DNA from 3 places in the Solibacillus sp. genome. Region 1 is predicted to be linked to each of the others. Evidence: predicted binding sites of a transcription regulator. Region 1 holds the regulator's gene; each other region holds the start of a gene.
The links. The regulator LexA, encoded in region 1, represses DNA repair genes until DNA is damaged. The targets are predictions, from matches to a motif close to CGAACATATGTTCG.
Positions count from the first base shown of each region.

Region 2: recA (recombinase RecA) is a predicted target of LexA. The motif match lies at 2,548-2,561, and genes of this name have one in related genera.
Region 3: parE (DNA topoisomerase IV subunit B) is a predicted target of LexA. The motif match lies at 1,565-1,578, and genes of this name have one in related genera.

Region 1 is NZ_JBELZM010000002.1:196,106-201,748, reverse strand. Features, by position in the region: gene tkt (transketolase) at 1-151, opposite strand, end outside; gene ABS917_RS03125 (DUF896 domain-containing protein) at 291-527, opposite strand; gene ABS917_RS03120 (YneB family resolvase-like protein) at 592-1,248, opposite strand; gene yneA (cell division suppressor protein YneA) at 1,235-1,582, opposite strand; gene lexA (transcriptional repressor LexA) at 1,743-2,366, shown strand; gene ABS917_RS03105 (gamma-glutamyl-gamma-aminobutyrate hydrolase family protein) at 2,451-3,146, opposite strand; gene ABS917_RS03100 (5' nucleotidase, NT5C type) at 3,262-3,807, opposite strand; gene ABS917_RS03095 (DNA alkylation repair protein) at 3,886-4,593, opposite strand; gene ABS917_RS03090 (gamma-type small acid-soluble spore protein) at 4,869-5,285, shown strand; gene glnA (type I glutamate--ammonia ligase) at 5,408-5,643, opposite strand, start outside.
Region 2 is NZ_JBELZM010000001.1:266,810-272,452, reverse strand. Features, by position in the region: gene rny (ribonuclease Y) at 1-613, opposite strand, end outside; gene recA (recombinase RecA) at 1,396-2,466, opposite strand; gene ABS917_RS01330 (competence/damage-inducible protein A) at 2,633-3,892, opposite strand; gene pgsA (CDP-diacylglycerol--glycerol-3-phosphate 3-phosphatidyltransferase) at 4,192-4,770, opposite strand; gene ABS917_RS01320 (helix-turn-helix domain-containing protein) at 4,817-5,643, opposite strand, start outside.
Region 3 is NZ_JBELZM010000014.1:28,237-33,879, forward strand. Features, by position in the region: gene ABS917_RS13770 (YczE/YyaS/YitT family protein) at 1-145, opposite strand, end outside; gene ABS917_RS13775 (HesB/YadR/YfhF family protein) at 292-582, opposite strand; gene plsY (glycerol-3-phosphate 1-O-acyltransferase PlsY) at 693-1,295, opposite strand; gene parE (DNA topoisomerase IV subunit B) at 1,600-3,573, shown strand; gene parC (DNA topoisomerase IV subunit A) at 3,573-5,643, shown strand, end outside.

The DNA.
Region 1 (5,643 bases):
GATTGTGACGTAATTGCTTCGTCCACAATGTATAGGCCATAGGTGCAGCACCCATTGGTAAACCTGGGTGACCCGAATTTGCTTTTTCGATTGCGTCAATTGATAGTGTACGGATTGCGTTAATTGCTAACTGATCCATCTGTTGTGTCATTATGTGACATCCTTTCCTCGTACGATATTTATACATTTTATAGTGTAGACAAATTTCCACAAGAAAACAATAATTTCTAAAAACGTCCCGTAAAATATGTCATACTTTATATTAATTGTGACATATTAATGAAATGTAATTAGTTTAAGAATTTCTTCTGTGATTTAATTTGTTTTAATTTTTCAGGTGTCACATCATTGCCTTCTTCATCAATTACTTTCACATGCTCGATTGTATCGCGCATTGTAGTACGGAAAGTATCTAAATATTCTTTGCGCAGTGCTGTACGTTCCTTCGCCTGCTCTTCAGTCAATTTACCTTCTCTCGCTAATTTAGAAAGCTCATTAATGCGAGCTAATTTTTCTTTTGATAACATTTGAATCTCACCTTTCTTCCTACCTACTACAAAGGTATAAAAAAAACGACTTGAAAACAAGTGTTTACTCTTCAAGTCGCTCCATATATTCAATATATCTTCTATGTACGGTCGCTTTACTGATAGAAATTCCCAAACCCGACAAAGTCGTAGCAATTTCCGCAAATGTTAAACCTTTCTGGCGAAGCTGAACAATTTCTTCGACAGGCACTTCTTTTCGTTCACGCCCTTCAATATTGCCACGATTTTTTAAATTATTTTGCGGCTGGTAGCCATTTTCTACAGCGCGGCGCATTCCCCGGCGGATTTTTGCATTATGCATACGGCGCTGATATTCTTCTACAATCGCCAAAATTTCAAGCAGCATTGTATCCATTTCGTTTAATATGACTGGACCTGCATCGTTTAATGTATATACTGTCGCTTCATATTTTTGCAGTAGGTGAAGCACTGCCATACGGGCATTTCCTCGACCTAAACGTGTCTCGTCCTGTACAAATAATGCTTTAATACCGTACTCTTTCATATAGTCAAGCATATCGAGCAATCCGTCTCGATCGACATCATATCCACTATGCTGATCCATGAAAATCTCCACATCTTTATAGCCGAATGTTTTTGCATATTTTGTCAGTTCTTCCTGCTGACGCACTAGTGATGTTTCCTGAGTATTTTTATCCGTACTGACACGGCAATAAATTACTGCTTTAGTTTTTATCATTGTTCCCTCTCGCTACTTTAATCGATTGCATATCGGAGGATTCATTCAGCTGAGCAATGTATTGTGAATCTTTTTCTACAGGTACAACCAATACTTGTCCTAAAACAACTTTTTCATCCAGCATTCCGTTTTCCTTTTTTACTTCATTGATCCAATCATGCTTAGCCATTTTACCACGATATTGTTCTGCCAACGACCATAAAGTATCACCGTGCTCTATGCTTACGTGTTCGTATAATTCAATTTTATCATCCTGCATCATGAATAAAGCAATCATAAGTATAGAGAATAGTAGAAACATTGATGTGAAGCCATTTAATTTAATTCTTTTCATTAGAAAAACCCTCTTTCGAATGTATGTTCGGAATATTTGTTCTCATAATAATACGAACATATGTTTTTGTCAACCGTTTTTTCGAACTTATGTTTGCATTCGTGTTCGCATACTGCTATACTTACTTTAAGAAAAATAGCATGATAAAGAGGTGAGTTAGTTGACACAAAAAATTTCAAAGCGGCAGCAAGCTATTCTAACTTTTATAAAAGAGGAAGTTCGTTCTAAAGGCTATCCGCCATCAGTTCGCGAAATTGGAGAAGCAGTAGGTTTAGCTTCCAGTTCAACTGTCCACGGGCATTTAGCTCGTTTAGAAAGTAAAGGGCTTATCCGTCGTGATCCTACAAAGCCGCGTGCCATTGAAATATTGGACCAGGAAGAGATGAACATTGCGAAACAAGGTGTCATTCATGTTCCGTTGATCGGTAAAGTTACAGCTGGTCTGCCTATTTCCGCAATCGAGGATATTCAGGAATATTTCCCGTTGCCGGATGCTTACGGCTCACCGGAAGAGGAATTGTTTATGCTTGAAATTATGGGAGAATCCATGATTGAAGCCGGTATTTTAAATGGGGATTATGTTATCGTTAAAAAAACGTCTACTGCGAACAATGGAGAGATTGTCGTAGCAATGACGGAAGACGATGAAGCGACTGTCAAGCGCTTTTACAAAGAAAAAACTCATTTCCGTCTACAGCCTGAGAATAGCTCAATGGAGCCAATCATTGTCAACCAAGTTTCTATTTTAGGTAAAGTAGTCGGCCTCTATCGAAATATCCATTAATTATTAAGCTTGCCATTCTAATATAATCGGCAAGCTTTTTATTTTTAAAACAAAAAGCCCAGCCGCGAATGACTGAGCCTATATTTATTTATTGCATGCTTCTACAAAACTGTTAAATAAGCGCTGTGCATATACATCCCCGTTTGGAGCCAATTCTTCCGGATGCCATTGCACCGCGACACAATATGGATGCGATTCATGTTCAATCCCTTCAATGATGCCGTCCTTAGCGACAGCCGAAACAACGAGCCCTTCCCCGAGATTTCCAACCGATTGATGGTGAAATGTATTTACACGAAATGAGTCTTCTTTAAATATTTCTTTAAATTTTGGTGTTTTTACTTCAACGGTATGTGCCAATTCCCCGCGCTTTGAAGTTTGTTTATGTAAAATTGTGTTTTCTACTTGTGATGGTATATCCTGAATGATCGTCCCCCCAAATGCGACATTCATAATCTGTTGTCCGCGGCAAATACCGAGAACAGGCATTTGTCTTTTAAAGGCTTCATTCATTAATAAAAGATCGCTGTCATCCCGCTTTCGTACAACACTTCCGATATGACGGTGCGGCTCTTCATTAAACAACAACGGATCTATATCCGCTCCACCAATTAATACGAGGCCATCAATTAGATTTAATAATGCATCTACGTTTTCTTCTGTAGCATTCGGTATACAAATCGGAATACCTCCAGCTTGTTCAATGGAAGTTAAATATGCGTTGTTAATATCCAATTTCTTGTCAAAATCATACATTGTTAATCCAATAATCGGTTTCATTCTTTTTATCCCCTTATAGTTTGTAGATAATTCCAATAATTTAAATTATACTATTTCGTTATACTAAATGACTACAAAAAATAAAAAAGGATTGCACAACCGCAACCCTTTATTTTTATACAATTTCCATTTGTTTTATAAAATACTGTTTTATTTCTTTCCAGTTCTGAACACGTATGAAACATTCTTCTGATCGATTGTACGGCATCGAATACAATATGCCCGTTCCTTTAAATGCTGCAAGCTGGCGTGGGCTGTCATCAATTAAATAATCGGTATGTATTACAGCTTTATTTCCGCAAAACACAATGTTCTGTGTTTTAATAAAGGGTAAATGCTCCATCAGCCAATCGTATTTCGCTGTAAATGAACCCGGTACATCCATTGCAGCTGTCGCAATAAAAATTTCATAATGCTCCTGCAGTTCCTGAATGACTTCAATTGCATCTCCATCCAGTACTTTTAAATCTCTGAAATAGTCAGGCTCATTTAATAAAGCAAATAATTTTTTTGCATCTTCTCGAGGCAAATCACGCTGTGTCGTCATAAGAAACTCTTCATCTGTAAAATTTGTTCCGAAATTCTCGTTATACGTAACACGTAATTTCGAATAAAAATCTGCTAGCACCTGATCCATATCGATAGCAATACTTTTTTTCATGTAATAAGCCTCCTTGAAATTTCCTGATTTTAGTTTATACAATTGTATTGTTAAAAAACAAGGTTTAACTCTTTACAATTAACAACGTACATATTTACGTTTAAAACCGATTCGCCCTTTTTCCACCTGTTTTTCAATTTCCGCAAATGCATGAAGCAGACCCGGTTTTTTCCCTTCACGTTTCGTTTCAATTGGTCCGATTTCATTGGCAATTTGCACAGCTTCAATATGTAAAGGTTTAAATGAAACACCGACAGTCATGACAAAATTATTCATTGCCACCTGAGTACGCTGAGGTGCTTGAAGGATATTGTGTTTTACATACTCAAGCATATCCATTAACTTTTCCTTTGAAAATTCCTCATCTTTACGATTTCCGAGAAGCCAGCAGTAACAATGCCAGCCTGCCGACATTTTCAGGTCCTCACCACTGGCAATCCATTTATCGCTTACTTCTTGCGCAATATCGGATTCCGCCAATGTCACTGCAACAACATAATCGGAAATCATATAGAAATAGGCCTGATCCATCCAGCGGTCATAATCTTCCTCAGTCATAGCTTTCGGATCCGCAATGATTCCTGCAAAATACATAGCATCATAGTTGCCTGTGGCATAGAGCTGTTCAGCCAGTTCCTGATCTATCTTTATTTGTTTTACATACGGTTTCATCGAGCCAATCGTTACACCGAAAACCGGCTCCTTTGCACCATTGGACATATAAATCTTTTTTGTACGCTCTTTGCCCAGTGCTTCTAACTCTTGCATCATTGTATCGAGTTTCATAATTTCCTCCTTATATTATTAAAGTATTTGTCTCTTACTATTATATGGTTTAACCGATCGACATACCTAGCCTTTTTCTCAGTAATTAGCTTTATAAGTATAAAATTCATTTTAAATTGCATTTACAGGATCAGGATATATACGTGACAAACACTCCAGTTTCATTGTCCTTTTATTGTTACCCTCCACTTTTAAATTTATTAAAAAAATTGGCAAATTATTTCACCGAATAATAAAACAACCTCTGAACAGAATAATCTCAGGAGGTGATATTGATGTCAAAAAATAAAAACAACATCAATAATAAAAACGTCGAATTTGGTATGGAAACGGACGTTAATCAAGTAATGCAGCAAAACCAAAAAGCTGAAGCTAAAAAGCAACAAGCTTCCGGTGCGTTTGCAAACAGTGGTTTACAGAAAAAACCGAATTCAATGAAAGCCGAGTTTGGTATGGAAACAAATGTTAACCAAGTGAAGCAGCAAAACCAGCAAGCTGAAGCCAAAAAGCAGCAATCTTCTGGATTGTTCGCAAACAGCGGTTTACAGAAAAAGCTTTCTTCAATGAGCGCAGAGTTTGGCATGGAAACAGATGTTAACCAAGTGAAACAGCAAAACCAGCAGGCCGAAGCTAAAAAACAACAGGCTTCTGGTCAATTTGGTAAGAACAAATTCCAAAACGGCAATAAATAAAAATATTGAACCGGCAATTTTTATTGCCGGTTTTTTCAGTTCCAGCAATTATTTTGGTTATAACTATTAACAATTATGTATACATAAAAAAGCGCCGGAATTTTAAGCTCCAGCGCTTTTTCTTAGTACATTTTCATATATTGGTCGCGTTCCCACTGATGGACAGTCGAACGGTACATGTCGAATTCGATTTCTTTTGCTTCTTTAAAGTTAGCATAGATATGGTTGCCTAATGCTCGTTGAACAACTTCATCTTTTGCAAGTAAGTTTAACGCGTCATCTAAAGCTGCAGGCAGGTTATCGATGCCGTTTGCTTTACGCTCTTCTTCGCTCATTACATAAATATTGCGGTTGATTG
Region 2 (5,643 bases), on a different contig from region 1:
CTGCAACATGGTCGGCTGCAAAGCGTTGTAATGCAAGTGATAAAATTTCTCGAGCCTTTTTGTCTGATTCTTCTTTTGCACGCAATTCTGATTCTTTCGTCATTACAGCGATATCTGTAGAAAGTTCGTTTTCAACTTCCTTCAAGATAACCTCTTTCGCTTCTTCGCGCGTCAGAGCTGCAATGCGCTCAAGCTCAGTTTTTTGACTTGCAACAAGTTGTTCTACTTTGCTTTCCATCTGTTCAATATGCTGTTGTCTGCTAGCCAGAGCTTCTTCTTTACGCTCTAAGCTTATCTCTCTTTTGTTCAGAGTATCATCTTTGCGGTCAAGGTTTTCTTCTCTTTGCAATAAACGGTTCTCTTGTTTCTGAAGCTCTCCACGACGGTCACGAATGTCATTTTCCGCTTCAGTTCGAAATTTGTGAGTTTCATCCTTTGCTTCAAGCAGTGCTTCCTTTTTAAGTGCATCTGCTTCACGTTTCGCGTCTTCCACGATTTGTTCGGCAACATGCTTTGCACCAGTCACTTTTGATTCATTCACGTTTTTCATGTAGAAATAGATAACAGCGACACCGACAGCGAATCCTAGCAAAGCAGGGAGTATCATTTCCATAATATCGTTTCCCTCCTATGCCTATATATGTCTGATGTTCTCTTATTCGGCTAAATATATCTGAATTGTTCAAACATACCGCCTATTCATTTCAAAATTTAGAAATTATACATTTTAATTGTATAGTTCAAAATTAGGTATGTCAAGAATAGCCATGGTTTATGGGGTTTTTTATATTTTTTGGGTGAGTTGTATTGGTAGAAGCGATAGGTTTAGTATACCCTAAAATTTTCTAAATAGGGTTCGGTATCATAGTATAGAGTACCCGGGCCCTGTTGTTCTAGTATACCCTAATTTTCCAGGAGATACCCAATTGAGGCGGGGCTGGCCGCTGGAAGTTCTAATAAATTATAAAATGTTCTAATATATTTTTAATTGTGCTAATAAACTTTCGATTTTCTAATATATTCAGCACTTCTTCTAATAAGTGGTCCCGAATTTCAAATATCGTCTTCAAATCTTCTAATATCAGGTGGAGATTTTCTAATATCGTAAAGTTTGTTCTAATTAAAGTTCTTGCTGTACTTTTTCACCGAATTTCTCTAGCAAAATTCAGTCAAAATGGGCCAAGTCCGTCCCATCTTCTATTATCTGCTCCTAATCTTCTAATATCACTCAGACTTCTTCTAATAAACCCCATGTTTGTTCTAATAAAATCACAGATTACCTCACCCGCAGGTACTTTGACCAAAGTCCGCGCCCCTATACCTAAACAGCTCCCCCATCCATACCCCCAACAAATACAAAAACCCAAGCAAACTACTTCGCTTGGGTCTGTAACATTATTCTTTTTCGTCTTCGAATAATTCTAGTTCGTCCAGTTCTTCTTCGTCAGTTGTATCGTTGGCGCCGATTGTGTAGCCTAGTTCGCCGATACCGAAGTGTTGACGAATTTTTTCTGTTACTTCTTCTTTCATTGCAGGGTTTTCTTTGAAGAATTGTTTTACATTTTCACGACCTTGGCCAATTCGTTCGCTGTTGTAAGAATACCAAGAACCGCTCTTCTGGATGATGTCCAGTTCTGCACCGATGTCGACGATTTCACCTTCTTTTGAAATCCCTTCACCGTACATAATATCAACTTCCGCTGTACGGAATGGTGGCGCTACTTTATTTTTTACAACTTTGATTTTCGTTTTGTTACCGATAATTTCTGTACCTTGCTTAATCGCTTCACCACGACGCACTTCTAAACGGATAGAAGAGTAGAATTTAAGGGCACGTCCACCTGTAGTTGTTTCCGGGTTACCGAACATAACACCGATTTTTTCACGTACTTGGTTGATGAAAATAGCAAGCGTATTCGATTTGTTGATAACACCTGATAATTTACGTAATGCCTGAGACATTAGACGTGCTTGAAGACCCATGTGCGAGTCACCCATTTCGCCTTCGATCTCTGCTTTTGGTACTAATGCTGCTACAGAGTCGATTACGATAATATCGATCGCACCAGAACGTACTAATGCTTCCGCGATTTCAAGTGCTTGTTCACCTGTATCCGGCTGTGATAATAATAATTCGTCAATGTTAACACCCAATTTTTGTGCATATACCGGGTCAAGTGCGTGCTCAGCATCGATAAATGCTGCTGTACCGCCGTTAGCCTGTATTTCTGCAATGGCATGTAATGTAACTGTTGTTTTACCAGATGATTCTGGTCCGTAAACTTCTACAATACGTCCGCGCGGGTATCCGCCTATACCTAATGCTGCATCAATTGCGATAGAACCTGATGAAGTTGTATCGATTTTGTTGTTCGAGTTCTCACCTAACTTCATGACAGAACCTTTACCGAATTGTTTTTCTATTTGTTTTAACGCCATATCTAATGCTGCTTTACGATCGCTCAAACTATTTCCTCCTTAAGAAAAAGCTTTATTTAACTTATGTCTCTATTATACTTGCTAATGAGATAACATTCAAGAAAAAAGCGAACATATTTTCGCTTTTTCTTTGAATGTTTCTAAATACCTTTAAATCAGTAATCAAATCGCCTTTATCAAAAGAAACCGACAATTAAATCAGCTTTTTGTAACCTTGATTCGCTAATTCTCTCATTAAATAGCTGAACGTAAACTTCACCGCGCGAATCCGGTTTGTATTTCTTGAGCCGGTTAACTGCAGTCGGTACGTTAATGGCTCTGTGTCGCCAATCTTAATACCAACCCAGATTGATCCTGCAGGCTGTCCGTCGTGATCGCCTGGTCCTGCTGCACCCGTCAGCCCGACACCGATATCTGTACCGAACTTTTCACGGACTTGTGTCGCCATTGCGGCAGCACATTCACTGCTGACGATACCATATTCATCAAGCAGGTCACCGGAAATACCGAGGTGTTGGATTTTCGCTTCTTTCGTATACGTTACGACACCGCCGATTAATGCGGACCCGACACCTGGAACTTCCGCCAGCTCCGACTGGAACAGACCGGCCGTTAAACTTTCGGCAGCGGAAACCGTTAACTCATTCTCAAGAAGCATTTGTACAAGCTTGAATCCTAATGATTCATCATTTACCCCGTAATAGTATTCTCCGACAATATCGAGAATTTCACGTTTCTTCAATTCAATAAGACGGAATGCCTGTGGCTCGTTTTGCGCTTTTGCCGTAATGCGCAATGTTACTTCACCATCTGAAGCAAGCGGGGCAACGGTTGGATTTGTCTGTTCATCCAAAATGTTCTGTATGCGGGTTTCCAGATCTGCTTCGCCGATACCGTAAAAACGTAGTACATGCGATAAAATAACGCCGCCGTCATGCAGAAGCGCCGCAAGTTTCGGCTTCGTTTCATATTGGAACATCGGCTCAAGCTCTTTCGGCGGACCTGGCAGTAAAATATAAATACGGTCATTTTCCTCCAAAAACATTCCCGGTGCCATACCGTGCTGGTTCAGCAATACATCACAGCCATCCAGTACAAGCGCCTGTTTCCGGTTGTTTTCCGTCATCGGTCGTCTTTGCTTCGAGAAGAATTCTTCAATTGCAAACAGCGCCGTTTCATCAAACACTAACGTACGATTTAAATGCTTCGCAATCGCTTCCTTCGTTAAATCATCCTTTGTCGGACCTAGACCACCTGAGAAGATTATAATATCCGCACGCTGTTCCGCAATTTTGATCGCCTCTAAAAGCCTCGCCTCGTTATCCCCTACAACTGTATGATAATAAACATTAATGCCAAGTTCAGAAAGCTGGCTCGATATAAATTTTGCGTTCGTGTTGGCGATTTGTCCTAATAGTAATTCCGATCCTACCGCTATAATTTCTGCATTCATTCCTAAAACCCCCTATAGATCAATTTCACCTTGGCGTAATTCAGGCCCACAGGATGTGGGTCAGTCAGCCGTTGTCGCACGAAGCAACCGTTGTAGGCTGACTTCCTTTCCTTAAGAAAATCTGTGACATCTGCCAGAGGCTTTTTTTACAGCAGTTGTTTTGGCAACTGCTGTAAGAATAAAGAAAACTAGATTAGAAAAACATTCCTCTCATGCACGAGTCCTGTTCTATCTTTTATGGATACTTATTACTATTACCTATCCTAAAAGAAATTCTAACCTAGTTTTAGAAATTTTATTTATTTTGAATCCAATAATGCACGACGGTTTAAATAGAAATAATCCCATCCAGACCATACTGTAAAGAATAATGCTACATAAAGCATAATCATATCAAAAGGTATGCCAACTAATGTAAAAATCGTATTGTGTAAAATTAATGCAGAAATCGCCACGATTTGAGCCCAAGTTTTAATTTTACCAAGCTGGTTCGCCGCTACGACTTCCCCTTGTCCTGCTAAAATTAATCGAAGTCCCGTTACCGCGAACTCACGCGAAATAATGATAATGACAATCCATGCAGGTGCCAAGTCGATTTCCACCAATAAAATAAAGGCAGCGGAAACGAGCAGCTTGTCTGCAAGCGGGTCCAAAAACTTCCCTAAGTTCGTCACTAGATTATATTTGCGGGCATAATAGCCATCTACCCAGTCCGTTGCAGAAGCGAAAATAAATATCAGTGCCCCGACAAAATAGTTCACTTGCATTTCCGCGCCAAACAGCGTCATATTTCCCCAACCGAAATCAAACATCATTACAATCACAAATAGTGGGATCAATAAAATGCGCGAGACTGTAATCTTATTTGGAATGTTCATTTGTTAACACCTTTCGTCTAAAGAAAAGAGCCATCTTTTAAGATGACTACTCTCCTTGTCCTTCATTCACTAATTTTAAAATGATATTTTGCGTCATACGATCTTGTGCGTATGTCAATTCTACATCATTTACATATACTTTAGCCACTTTTGAATTCCCTAAACGAATTCTTGCATAGCCATCTGCAGTTGAATCATTTTCTACGATATCTCCAGCATTATAAACCGTTGCATTTACTTGCTCCTGCTGTTGTTCGTTTCGGATACCAACCCATGTTTGACCTGATACTTCAACACGAACATTTAAGCTGTCTGTTCCCGATACTTCAAACGTTGTATCTTCACCTTGTACAACACCTTCACTGATTGTTTGGGCTACTTCAGGCTCATCTGTGACAGGTTCTTCAGGCTCAGTGTTTTCTTCAGTATCTTCATCTGTGTTTTCTTCGCTGTCTTCAACAGGTTTTGTTGGTGTTGAATTTGGATTTTGTTCGTATTCAATCGGTTTATTGTCTTCTTCTACTACATCTGGCACACTGCCAGTTTTTTGGATGTATAAAGTTGTAATAACAATAATAATGACAATCGCAAATAATGCGACGATTAATTTAGGCATTGCTTCCATCATCTTATTGCTCGATGTCGCTTTCATATTGCGGCGACTCGGACTTTGTGTGAATGATTGCGCAACTTCTTCTTTTTGCATTTCCGGAATATCTTTTCGATACTCAGTTAATACTTCATCCGCATCTAAACCAACTGCTTCAGCATACTGCTTAATGAAGGCACGTACATAGAAAGAACCAGGCATAATTGTATAGTTGCCTTCTTCGATTCCTATTAGATAACGTTTTTGGATTTTAGTGATATTTT
Region 3 (5,643 bases), on a different contig from region 1:
CCAAGTTTTTTTGTAGTCCGATATGAAGAACATCCCATGACCCAACGCCAAGTATTTGTCCTTTAATCGTCAATGCGACGCCTAATGATAAAACAATGATGCCTGCAATAAAAAATACGCAGCGCCAATAAAATTCCTGTTTCACTTTCACATGTAATCCCTCATCAATCCTTGATATAATCCTTACTCATTATAACGATTGAATCGGCAAAAATGGATTTACAATAAATTCGAAACATTTGAACTTTTTGAGCGGCAAATTGTTCGTATAAGGAAGCGGAGATACGGCTTTTATTTTTCATACGAATAAGTTAATTCATCGGACGAATCGGCGACATCTACAACTAAATGATGTCCATTAAAAAACCATTCATCGGTTTTTTCGATGTAGAAATGAATATTATCCACAACCGTTTCGGTGCCTATTTCATGCGGCTGCTCCCGTGTCATGCCTAACGAAAACCCTTCATGAAAAGGTGAAGAACCTCCATACCGTGCATAAAAGCGAATAAAATCGCCTTTTTCTACTTCCATCTCTTGTTTAAACCAATTAAGTGCTTTTTCTGATAGTTTGATTTCCATATATTTCACCTCTACTGCCATTATGCAGTAAATAAAAAAAACTTACAAAGCTCGCGTTCTGAATTTCAGGCACAAAAAAAGACTGAAGGGAAACCCTTTCAGTCAATAGTTTAAAATCCTTTAATTTTCGGTTCAGTACCGGCTTTAATCCGCTTAATATTTTCACGGTGACGGTAAAAAATGAAGCCTGCCAGAACGACAACTAATATGAATAATGCATATTCACCTGTTATCATCCAATGACCAATTACATAAATAACCGCTGCAGCGGACACAATCATAGATGACAAGCTGACCATTTTAGTTAACTTTAAGGCGATGACAAAAACAATGATTAAAATTAAAAATAACGGTAAATTATAGCCTAATATAACACCGCCGCTTGTAGCAACCGCTTTTCCTCCACGGAAACTAGCGAAAATCGGGAACATATGGCCCGCAGCCGCAATTACACCCAAGATTAAGGGATGGACAGTGCTGTCTGCGAAAAACGGCAATAATGGTAGCAATACCGCAGCCGTTCCTTTTAATATATCAATAAGCAATACGGCGATGCCCGGTTTTTTGCCTAATACTCTAAATGTATTGGTCGTTCCTAAATTGCCGCTGCCTTGTTGTCGAATATCCGTTTTGTGAAAAATTTTGCCAATCCATAATGCTGATGGAATGGAACCGATTAAATAAGCACAAATAATAATTAACGCGTTGATCAAGTGTTGTGCTCCTTTCGAATTCAGAATTACTACTTGGTACTAATAGTATGTATTGAATATTTTACAATGTTTTTTAATAGAAGGAAAGAGGTATTATTTTTTCGTCCATCGCAAAAAAACAGGGAAAAAGTTACATTTTATTGTTTGCTGCTGAAGGATATGCTTTTAAACGTTCGTTTTTGATGATACAATTAATCTTTGCAAAGCCTAAAACAGTACCTTTAAACATTGACAGCATGCATATTTGAGCGTACGATTAGGTAGTAAATAGAACGTTTGTTTGTATTTTTGGAGGGGATTACATTTGGTAAAAAACCAAACCGGTATTTCGTATAATGAAGATGCCATTCAAGTATTAGAAGGTTTAGAAGCCGTACGCAAAAGACCAGGGATGTATATTGGTTCTACAGATAGTCGAGGTCTTCACCACTTAGTGTATGAAATTGTTGACAATGCAGTGGATGAAGCGCTTGCTGGATTTGGACATCATATCATCGTGAAGATTCATGAAGATAACAGTATTAGCGTGCGTGACCATGGACGTGGTATGCCAACAGGTATGCATAAAATGGGCAAACCAACCCCTGAAATTATTTTCACCGTCCTTCATGCAGGCGGAAAGTTTGGACAAGGCGGCTATAAAACGAGTGGTGGTTTACATGGTGTTGGTTCATCAGTTGTAAACGCCTTATCAACATTTTTGGAAGTAACAATTTATCGTGATGGCCAAATTTACCGCCAACGCTTTGAACAAGGCGGGAAACCGGCTACATCACTTGATATGATCGGAAAAACGAAGGAAACAGGAACACTCGTACATTTCCTGCCAGATCCATCGATTTTTTCTGTCGTTAAATATAATTATGATACATTGGCAGAACGATTACGTGAATCTGCGTTTTTACTGAAAGGATTAAAAATTGAACTAATCGATGCCCGGGGTGAAGGACAGCATGAAATTTTCTATTATGAAAGCGGTATTGAAGCATTCGTTACATACTTAAACGAAGAAAAAGATGTATTACATCCGGTTAAATATGTAGAAGGCATTATTCAGGAAATTGAAGTGGAGTTCGCGCTGCAATTTAATGACGGCTATTCCGAAACGATTTTGTCGTTCGTTAACAATGTCCGTACACGTGATGGCGGTACACATGAAACAGGTGCCAAAACAGCTCTGACACGTGTATTTAATGAATACGCCCGCAAAATCGGGTTGCTGAAAGAAAAAGATAAAAACCTGGAAGGCACCGATATTCGTGAAGGCCTGACAGCAATTGTTTCCGTACGTATTCCTGAAAATCTGCTGCAGTTTGAAGGACAGACAAAAGGGAAGCTTGGTACATCTGAAGCACGCTCTGCCGTTGATACCGTTGTTTCGGAGAAATTAATGTATGTACTTGAAGAAAACGCCGAGCTGTCGGCTTCTTTAGTACGTAAAGCAATTCGCGCCCAACAAGTGCGTGAAGCTGCACGTAAAGCACGTGATGATGCCCGTAACGGAAAAAAGAAGAAATCGAGTACGCTTCTGTCTGGTAAGCTGACACCTGCACAATCAAAAAATGCTTCCAGAAATGAATTATACCTAGTAGAGGGTGATTCGGCGGGCGGTTCGGCGAAGCAAGGTCGTGACCGTACATTCCAGGCGATTTTGCCATTGCGCGGTAAAGTAATCAATACCGAAAAGGCAAAGCTGCAGGATATTATGAAAAATGAAGAAATCGCAACGATTATTCATACGATCGGTGCCGGTGTCGGAGCTGATTTCTCGGTGGAAGATGCCGCTTACGATAAAGTTGTCATCATGACCGATGCCGATACAGACGGTGCCCATATTCAAGTGTTATTGCTGACATTCTTCTACCGTTATATGCGTCCGCTCATTGAAGCAGGGAAAGTGTATATCGCGTTACCGCCTCTTTATAAAGTATCGAAAGGGTCAGGCAAAAAGCAGGAGCTTATGTATGCCTGGACAGAACAGGAGCTGAGTGCCGCAACGAAAAAAATCGGCAAGGGCTATATTATTCAGCGCTATAAAGGTTTAGGTGAGATGAATGCCGACCAGCTTTGGGATACAACGATGAATCCGGAAACACGTACATTAATCCGTGTGAAAATTGAAGATGGTGCACGTGCAGAACGTCGTATTACAACACTGATGGGCGATAAAGTTGAGCCCCGCCGTAAATGGATCGAATCAAATGTCAACTTCGGCATGGAAGAGGATGCAAGCATTTTAGAAAATGAATTCATCCAGCATGAGGAGGTTAACGAATAATGAGTTTTGTAGAAAAATTTCAAGATCTGCCATTAGAAGAAGTTATGGGTGACCGTTTTGGTCGCTATTCCAAATATATTATTCAAGACCGTGCATTACCGGATACGCGTGACGGGTTAAAACCTGTACAGCGTCGTATATTATATGCGATGTTCCATGAAGGTAATACTTTTGACAAACCGTTTCGTAAATCGGCAAAAACGGTCGGAAACGTAATTGGTAACTATCATCCGCACGGAGATACTTCGGTGTATGATGCGATGGTCCGTATGAGCCAGGACTGGAAAAGCCGTCATATGCTGGTCGAAATGCATGGTAACAACGGTTCTGTCGATGGTGACCCGCCAGCCGCAATGCGTTACACAGAAGCGCGTCTTTCGGCAATTGCTGCAGAACTATTACGTGATATTAATAAAAATACAGTCGAATTCGTACCAAATTTTGATGATCAGGATATGGAGCCGACAGTATTGCCATCTCGTTTCCCGAATCTGTTAGTCAATGGCGCAACAGGGATTTCGGCTGGTTATGCTACGGATATTCCGCCACATAATCTGCAGGAAGCACTTGATGCGGTTTTAATGCGTCTGGACAACAAAAACTGTACAGTCGATGAATTGATGACTGTCATTAAAGGTCCCGATTTTCCTACGGGCGGAATTATTCAAGGTGTTGATGGCATTAAAAAAGCGTACGAAACAGGAAAAGGGAAAATTATTGTCCGCTCACGAACAGAGATTGAACAGTTAAAAGGCAACAAAGAGCAGATTATCATTACCGAGATTCCATTTGAAGTAAATAAGGCCAACATGATCCGTAAAATGGACGAGTTGCGCGTAAATGACCGCCGTTTAGACGGTATATCAGAGATTCGCGATGAATCGGACCGTAACGGTTTACGAATTGTTGTAGAGCTGAAAAAAGATGTGCCTGCACAGGGGATTTTAAATTTCCTATTAAAATCTACGGATTTGCAAGTTTCATATAACTTCAATATGATTGCGATTCATAACCGACGTCCGATGATGATGACATTGCCGCTCATGCTGGATGCGTACATTGATCACCAGAAGGAAATTGTGCGACGCAGATCCCAATATGACTTAACACGTGCAGAAGATCGCTTACATATCGTTGAAGGTCTTATGAAGGCATTATCCATTTTGGATGAAGTGATTGAAACAATCCGTGCTTCGAAAGATAAACGCGATGCGAAAAATAACATTATCGAGAAATTCGGCTTTTCGGAAGAACAGGCAGAAGCTATTGTCAGCCTTCAATTATACCGTTTAACGAATACCGATATTACACAACTGCAAAAAGAACAAGATGAATTACATGAACTTGTTGTGAAACTGAAAGCCATTTTAGAGGACGAAAAGAAATTGATTCGGGTCATTAAGTCTGAATTGAACGACATTAAAAAACGCTTTACAGTTCCTCGTCTTTCTACAATCGAAGCAGAAATCGAAGAAATTAAAGTAACACGCGATGTATTGGTGCCAAGTGAAGAAGTTGTCGTAACCGTGACAAAAGACGGCTATGTAAAGCGGACAAGCCTACGTTCACACAGTGCATCAAACGGCAAGGATTTTGCGATGAAGGATTCCGATTACTTGCTGTATGAAGCCAACTTGAACACGCAGCATCACTTACTTCTGTTTACGAGCAAAGGGCACTACATTTACCAGCCGGTACATGAATTGCCGGATATCCGCTGGAAAGATCTTGGACAACATATTTCAAGTATTGTGCCGATTGACTCAAACGAAGAAATTATCGAAGTCATCGGTATTAAAACGTTCGAGCAACCGGATACGTATGTATTTACCGCTACAAAAGAAGGGCAAATTAAGCGTTCGGCACTAGCCGATTATATCGTCACTCGTTATTCGAAACCGATTAAGACGATGAATTTAAAAGGTGAAGACGAGATGATTTTTGCACGTCTTGTTACGGATAAGGAAGAAGTATTGCTTTCTACAAACACGAGCTACACAATTCGTTTCCCTATGGAAGATCTTCCGGTAACAGGGGTAAAAACAGCAGGAGTCAAAGGGATTATTGTAA